Regions from separate parts of the Rhodococcus sp. P4_F3_2 genome, predicted to be linked through region 3. Evidence: riboswitches for the same ligand, from Rfam matches in the RefSeq annotation. Region 3 holds a riboswitch; each other region holds the start of a gene.

Region 1 (2,261 bases), on a different contig from region 3:
CGACTCACCGAACACCGTCACCGCACTCGGGTCACCCCCGAAGGCGTCGATGTTGTCTCGAACCCATTCGAGTGCCGCAATCTGGTCTCGCAGACCACAGTTCGATTCGAAAACGGTATCCGCGGTGGAGAATCCAGACAGGTCCAGGAATCCGAGGGCACCGACGCGATAGTTGAAGGAGACGAGAACGACGTCACCGGTTTCAGCCAGATGACGGCCGTCGTAGATCGTTTGGGCGGCGGACCCGAGGCAGTAGGCGCCGCCGTGAATCCACACCATCACCGGTCGCGGCGTGCCGTCGGGGCGCGGGGCCCACACGTTGATCGACAGACAGTCTTCGTCGATTTTGAAGGCCCGGTCGATCGGAACCGCCGGGCTCTGGCCCTGCGGCGCGATCGGCCCGAACTCACGACAGTCGCGCACCCCGTCCCACGGCTCAGCGGGTTGCGGCGCGCGGAATCTCCGTTCACCCACCGGCGCTGCTGCGTAAGGCATGCCCTTCCACGCGAACATTCCGCCATCCGGATACCCGCGGGCTTCTCCGCCGCGGGCACGGATCACCAGAGTTCCGTCCTCGCCGAGATTCGGTCGAACGTCGGTCTCCATGTCTGAATCCCCTCCCGACCCGCGCGTGTGGCAAACAAGACCAAACGTACCAACATAAGGCCGATGTGCGCCGACTACTCAACTGCCAGGTAGCCGCCGACGAAGCAGAGGCTCGGTGTTAAGGTCGCCTAGTTCTGACACGGGGTGCTCCGCATGGGCGGGGCTGAGAACACACCCGGGAACCTGATCAGGTAATGCTGACGAAGGGATGTCATGGCTACTACGCAGCCTGCATACAATTCTGCCGAAAACTCGGTGGCCACAGCGCCGTCGACGGATCGGTTCACCGATCGGCTCTGGGCCGAGACGAAGGTCCTCCGCGAGTCGATCGACTCACTGGAGTTCCTCAAACGCCTCGGCGACGGAACCTTGCCTCTCGACGCGTTCCGCACGTACATCGAGCAGGACAAGCTTTATCTCGAGGGGTATTCGAAAGCGTTGTCCCTGGTCGCGGCCCACGCCCCGGATCCGCAGTCGGCGGGCTTCTGGTCGAATTCCGCGTCCACGGCAGCGACAGTGGAATCTGCGCTTCACGACGGACTTCTCACCGGTGGAATTCTTCCAGCGGGATCGGGAAGGCTCGAGCATTCGCAGGCCTGCCTGGGATACGTCTCGTATCTGACGGCGACTGCGGCAACTGCGCCTTACCCGGTCTCCGCAGCGGCAGTACTCCCCTGCTTCTGGATCTACGCCGAGGTCGGCCGCGATCTTGCCGCTTCAGCGCGCGAGGTACTCGACGCCGATCCGTCGCATCCGTACGCACAGTGGGTCACGACGTACGACGCACCCGAATTCCACGAGTCGGTGGCGCAGGCCCGCGTACTGGTCAATGCTGCGGCCGAAGCAGCCACCGAGACAGAGCGTGAGGCGATGAGTGAAGCATTCCGCATCGCCAGTCGCTACGAGTTGATGTTCTGGGATTCCGCACTCCACCAGCAGCCTTGGCCGGCGTCGTGATGTCGTTTGCGGCGCTGCGCCGCACACTTGCCACGTCTGCCGCGATCGCAGCCGCATTCACAGTTCTGACCGGATGCGCCGCTGACACCGGCTCGTCCGACGGGACCATTCGGTTCGCACTCGACTGGACCCCGAACACGAACCACACCGGTTTGTACGTTGCACTCCAAGAGGGCTACTTCGAGGACGCCGGTCTGGACGTCTCGATCCTGCCGTACAACAACACCTCGCCCGACACCCTGGTCGACGCCGGCAACGCGGAGTTCGGCATCAGCACACAGAGTCAGGCCACGTTCGCCCGAGCGGCCGGCGCCGCCACGACGTCCGTCATCGCGCCACTTCAGCACCGCGCCACCGGCATCGGTGTGAAGGCGGATCGTGCGGACATCACGCGCCCGCGTGATCTCGACGGAAAGACGTACGCCGGGTTCGGCGATCCCGGCGAAGTCGAGACACTGCAGCAGATCATCCGCAACGACGGCGGGACCGGGAACTTCACGACGGTCACGCTCGGTACGTCCGCGTACGAAGCCGTGTACTCGGGCCAGGCCGATTTCACGGTCTCCTACTTTGCGTGGGAAGGCCTCGAAGCGGAGCGAAACGGAACTCCGATGCGGTACTTCCAGTACACCGATTACGGCTTCCCCGATGCGTATTCGATCGTGATCAACGGCAACCAGCAGTGGTTGAAGGACCAT
Region 2 (2,261 bases), on a different contig from region 3:
CGCCTGTTCCGGTGATGAGCCGGGAACCGAAGCTGCGGCCAGCGATAGTGAGAAGGTCCTGCTCAGCCACCCTGCACCGCCGTGAGGATCTCGATTTCCCAACCACGTCCGACGGATTCGTCCCAACGCCCGCGAGGAAAGAGCGCACCGTCGACGGCGACGGCGATACCCTTGCTCGGCAACTCGAGGTGCGTCAGTAGCTCGGTCACCGTGACTGCTCGATCGAACTCGAGATCTTCGCCGTTGACGGTGATCCCGATCGGGACCTGCTCACTCATGAATTTTCCTTAACTACTGCGAACCGCTCGGGTTCGGTTCCTTTTACCTCGACCAAAGATGTGCCGTTCAGCAACGCGACCGTCGCATCGGCGGTGACAGGCGTCAGCAGGACACCGTTGCGTCCGTGTCCGGTGGAGACGACAACACGATCGGACACGCGCCCGATCAACGGCAGGTTGTCCGGCGTCATGGGACGCAGGCCTGCCGCGCATTCGTACAGTTCGTATTCGCCGATCGCCGGCATCAGCGCCTCGGCGTCGTTGATCAGGTCCCGTACTCCGGCCATCGTGACCTGCGTGTCCTCACCGGACTCGTATTGTGTTGCGCCGACGACGATTCCGTCACCGCGCGGGACGAGGTAGGCGGGCCGCCCGTGGACGCTTCCGCGGATGGTGCGGCTGGGCGCCGGGGTGACTCCAGGCCTACTCCGCAGGCGAAGGATTTCGCCCTTGACCGGGCGTACCGGTAACCCGGGCCACAGCTTGGGTGACGCGATACCGGCGGTGAGCACGATCTGATCGGTGTCGAGTTCGGCGAGGTCGTTGACGGCACGCGCGATCAATTCGACGCCGGATTCCGCACAGGCCTTCTGCAATGCCTCCAGCAGAAGTCTGTTGTCGACGGCGGACTCACCGACAGCCATCAGTCCCGACCGGATGCCCCGGCCGAGCATCGGTTCGAGTTCGCGGATGCGGGCGCGACCGAGAACTTCGAGTTCATGGCCCTGCGCGGTCACCCACTCGGCGATGGTCTGCAGGTCCTGCGCGTCGGCCGCATCGAGTGCAACCGTCAGCGAACTGTCCGCGGTGAAGACCGATGGCCCGAACTTTCCGAGCTCCTCACCGAACGTCGGCCACCGTTCCAGGGACGCTGCACCAACCGTCAACGCTGTCTCTTCACCCGGCCAGCCTTCGGAAAGCGGGGCGAGCATTCCGCCCGCCACCCACGAAGCACCTGATCCAATGGACGGGTCGTGCAACCGAACGGACCACCCGTCGCGGGCTGCTCGCCACGCAATGGCGAGACCGATGACACCGCCGCCGACAACCGACACCGTACGAGCGTGTGTACTCACGAAACTCCACCTCCACTTCCTGCGCCGGCATGATCCGGGTCAGGTCTGACGGTCGGGATCTGGTCGCGATCCCCTCTCAGCCCCACGAACCTCGCAGTCACGACAAAAAGTGACAGCGACGTTTCAGGACTCCCGTGTCGAACCTTGCTCCCTAGAGGCTACCGTTTGCTCCGTGCACCCCACACATCCCAGTAACGTCATCGACCGGCGCGAGCGCCTGGCAGCAGCACGGCTGTACCTGTGCACCGACGCGCGCCGCGAGAAAGGCGACCTCGCGCAGTTCGCCGAGGCAGCCTTGTCCGGCGGAGTCGACATCATCCAATTGCGTGACAAGGGCTCTGCCGGTGAGCGCGAGTTCGGCCCGCTCGAGGCCAAGGACGAACTGGTAGCACTGGGCATTCTCGCGGCCGCAGCGCGACGCCACGGCGCATTGTTGGCAGTGAACGATCGCGCGGATCTCGCGATGGCTTCCGGTGCCGACATCCTCCACCTCGGGCAGAACGACATTCCCGTCCCCTACGCACGAACCGTTGTCGGTGAAGACGTCGTCATCGGGCGTTCGACGAGTAGTCGCGCGCAGGCGAGTCTGGCCGCAATCGAAGAGGGCGTCGACTACTTCTGCACCGGGCCGGTCTGGGCGACACCGACCAAACCGAATCGAAGTGCGTCCGGTCTGGAACTGGTTCGATCGACCGCCGACGCCGCACCGCCGCGCCCCTGGTTCGCAATCGGCGGCATCGACGAGGAACGCCTGCCGGAGCTGCTCGATGCCGGTGCCACGCGCATCGTCGTCGTGCGGGCAATCACGCAGGCGTCGGATCCCCAGGCGGCTGCGCAGCGCCTCGCCGCCGCCGTCGCTGGACGCTGAAAACCGGTAACTGGCGACCGTCAACTGTTTGCCGGGCGA
Region 3 (2,261 bases):
CAGCCAGATCGCGACCCTGCTCGGACGCCCCGGCCTGAAACAAAACCGGTCTGCCCTGCGGGGATCGAGGAACCGTCAACGGGCCGTCGACACGAAAATGCTTGCCGTCGTGATCGATGCGAGAAATCTTGCCTGCGTCGGCAAAACGTCCCGCCCGGTCAAGGATCAGCGCGTCTTCCGACCACGAATCCCACAATGCGAGGGCCACTTCGACAAATTCGTCGGCTCGTTCATATCGGGATGCGTGATCGGGCATCGCCTCGAGTCCGTGGTTGCGCGCTTCCTGGTCGAACATCGAGGTCACGACGTTCCATCCGGCCCGTCCGCCGCTGATGTGGTCGAGCGATGCCAAAAGTCGTGCCGCGTGGAATGGCGTGTGAAAGGTCGTGGAGATGGTGGTGACCAGGCCGACGTTCGCCGTCGCTCGTGCCATGGCTGTCAACGCGGTGATCGGTTCGAGAAACCACGACGCACCAGACTCGGGTTCTCGAACACTGTGACCGTCAGCGAAGAAAACGGCGTCCAGCTTGCCGCGTTCGGCGATCTGGGCGAGCGACTCGTAATACGTGATGTCACCGAGACTTTCGACCGGTGAGTCGCGGTGTCGCCACGCCGCACTGTGATGCCCGCAACCGAGCAGGAACGCACCTATCCGTAGCTGTGCGCCCATCAGTTCTTGACGAGTCCGCCGTCGACAACCAGATTCTGGCCGGTCACGGCCCGCGACCATGGGGAGGCGAAAAAGAGTGCAGCGTCGGCAAATTCGTCCGGCGTCGTGACTCGGCGCAGGGGAGTGCTTGCCGCGATCATGTCGAACACGGCTTCCGGTGTCGCGGCACTCGCATCGGTGGTGCGGAGCAAGCCGCCGGAGACCATGTTGACTGTGATCCCGTCCGGACCGAGGTCGGCGGACAGCGTCCGTGTCAGTGCCAACAGTGCGGCCTTGGCAGCGGTGTAGTCGTGGTAAGGAACTACCGGATTCTGGACCAGATTGGTTCCGACAGTGATGATTCGGCCGAAGCCGAGTTCGCGCATGCCTGGTAGCGCTGCCTGGGTGGTATTGAGTGTTCCGGCAACAGCTCCGCGTAGTTGAGAGTCGAAGTCGGCCCAGGTGATCGTGTCCGCGTTCGGCCGGGCATCGCCGTTGAACGAGAAGTCGACCAGTGCATTGTCGACCACGGTCGAGATCGGTGCGTCGAATCTCTCGCGTGCAGCGGAGAACAACTGGTCGACGGAACTGCGGTCCGTCACGTCCGCCTGGACTGCGAAGGTGCGATCCTCACCCAGTTCGGCGACCAGGGCCTCGGCGGCATCGCGGCTCTTGTTGTAGTTCACGATTACGCGGGCGCCCGAGCGGGAGAATGCTCGGCTCAGTGCGGCGCCGAGCCCGCGGGCGCCACCGGTGATCAGAACGATCTGCTCGTCGAGGTTCAATGCGCGCTGAAATTGCTGTTCGGTCATGTCGACATCCCTCCGCCAGTGCTAACTGGTCAGGTTCATCGGGTCTGATCTCAGCCGACTTTTTCGGCACCCCGTGTCACCGTCCATCAGACCACGTGAGGTGAATCGTCCCGAACGCCGGGTGTGTAGTAACGGCCGGCGCGATGAGTTTTCGATCGCTCGGGAGTCGTAATTGCAAGCGAAGTGGCAACCGGCCGCTCGCCTTCGCCCCAGGAGATTCCGATGACCACCCAGCCCGTCCACAACGAAACTGTTTCCGGTAACGCCACGACGACGACACCTTCGGCCACGGCTCGCAAGGTCGGATACGTCCTGAGTGGGCTGTTCGTCGTTTTCATGCTCTTCGACGGCATCATTCACATTCTCAACCTTCAGACCGTCAAGGACGCCTCCGCCGAACTTGGGTTGCCGGACTCGCTGGCATTGACGGCCGGGGTGGTGCAACTGATCTGCCTTGCGCTGTACGTGATTCCGCGAACGTCGATACTCGGCGCGATTCTGCTCACCGGTTACCTGGGCGGAGCCGTGTTGACCAACCTTCGAGCGGAACAGCCTCTGCTGAGCACGACATTGTTTGCCGTCTACACCGGAATCGTCATGTGGGCGGGTCTGTATCTCCGAGACGAGAAGGTTCGCGAGATCATCCCGGTGCGGCGGGCCTGAAATCAGGCCCCTGAAGGGGTTGCGTGGGACGCGGTGTCCCATTATGTTTGACCTCATTCAAGTCCGTCGACTCCAATCGGCGGACTGGCCGTGAGGAGACACCGATGGCTCGGTCAGCGTCGATCGAAGTGGAAAAG

What was found. Region 3 has a riboswitch for thiamine pyrophosphate ahead of AC1DWA_RS31360 (3-oxoacyl-ACP reductase). Riboswitches for the same ligand answer to the same signal wherever they lie in the genome.
Region 1: linked by a shared signal. The riboswitch ahead of AC1DWA_RS22565 (TenA family protein) and the one ahead of AC1DWA_RS31360 (3-oxoacyl-ACP reductase) in region 3 are both predicted to bind thiamine pyrophosphate.
Region 2: linked by a shared signal. The riboswitch ahead of thiO (glycine oxidase ThiO) and the one ahead of AC1DWA_RS31360 (3-oxoacyl-ACP reductase) in region 3 are both predicted to bind thiamine pyrophosphate.

The regions. Positions count from the first base shown of each region.
Region 1 is NZ_JBFUJN010000022.1:95,711-97,971, reverse strand. It holds gene AC1DWA_RS22570 (carboxylesterase/lipase family protein) at 1-606, opposite strand, end outside; TPP riboswitch at 737-832, shown strand; gene AC1DWA_RS22565 (TenA family protein) at 820-1,563, shown strand; gene AC1DWA_RS22560 (ABC transporter substrate-binding protein) at 1,563-2,261, shown strand, end outside.
Region 2 is NZ_JBFUJN010000024.1:1,286-3,546, forward strand. It holds gene thiG (thiazole synthase) at 1-70, opposite strand, end outside; gene thiS (sulfur carrier protein ThiS) at 63-278, opposite strand; gene thiO (glycine oxidase ThiO) at 275-1,354, opposite strand; TPP riboswitch at 1,354-1,500, opposite strand; gene thiE (thiamine phosphate synthase) at 1,527-2,222, shown strand.
Region 3 is NZ_JBFUJN010000057.1:10,768-13,028, reverse strand. It holds gene AC1DWA_RS31365 (LLM class flavin-dependent oxidoreductase) at 1-670, opposite strand, end outside; gene AC1DWA_RS31360 (3-oxoacyl-ACP reductase) at 670-1,434, opposite strand; TPP riboswitch at 1,452-1,545, opposite strand; gene AC1DWA_RS31355 (DoxX family protein) at 1,684-2,124, shown strand; gene AC1DWA_RS31350 (AurF N-oxygenase family protein) at 2,229-2,261, shown strand, end outside.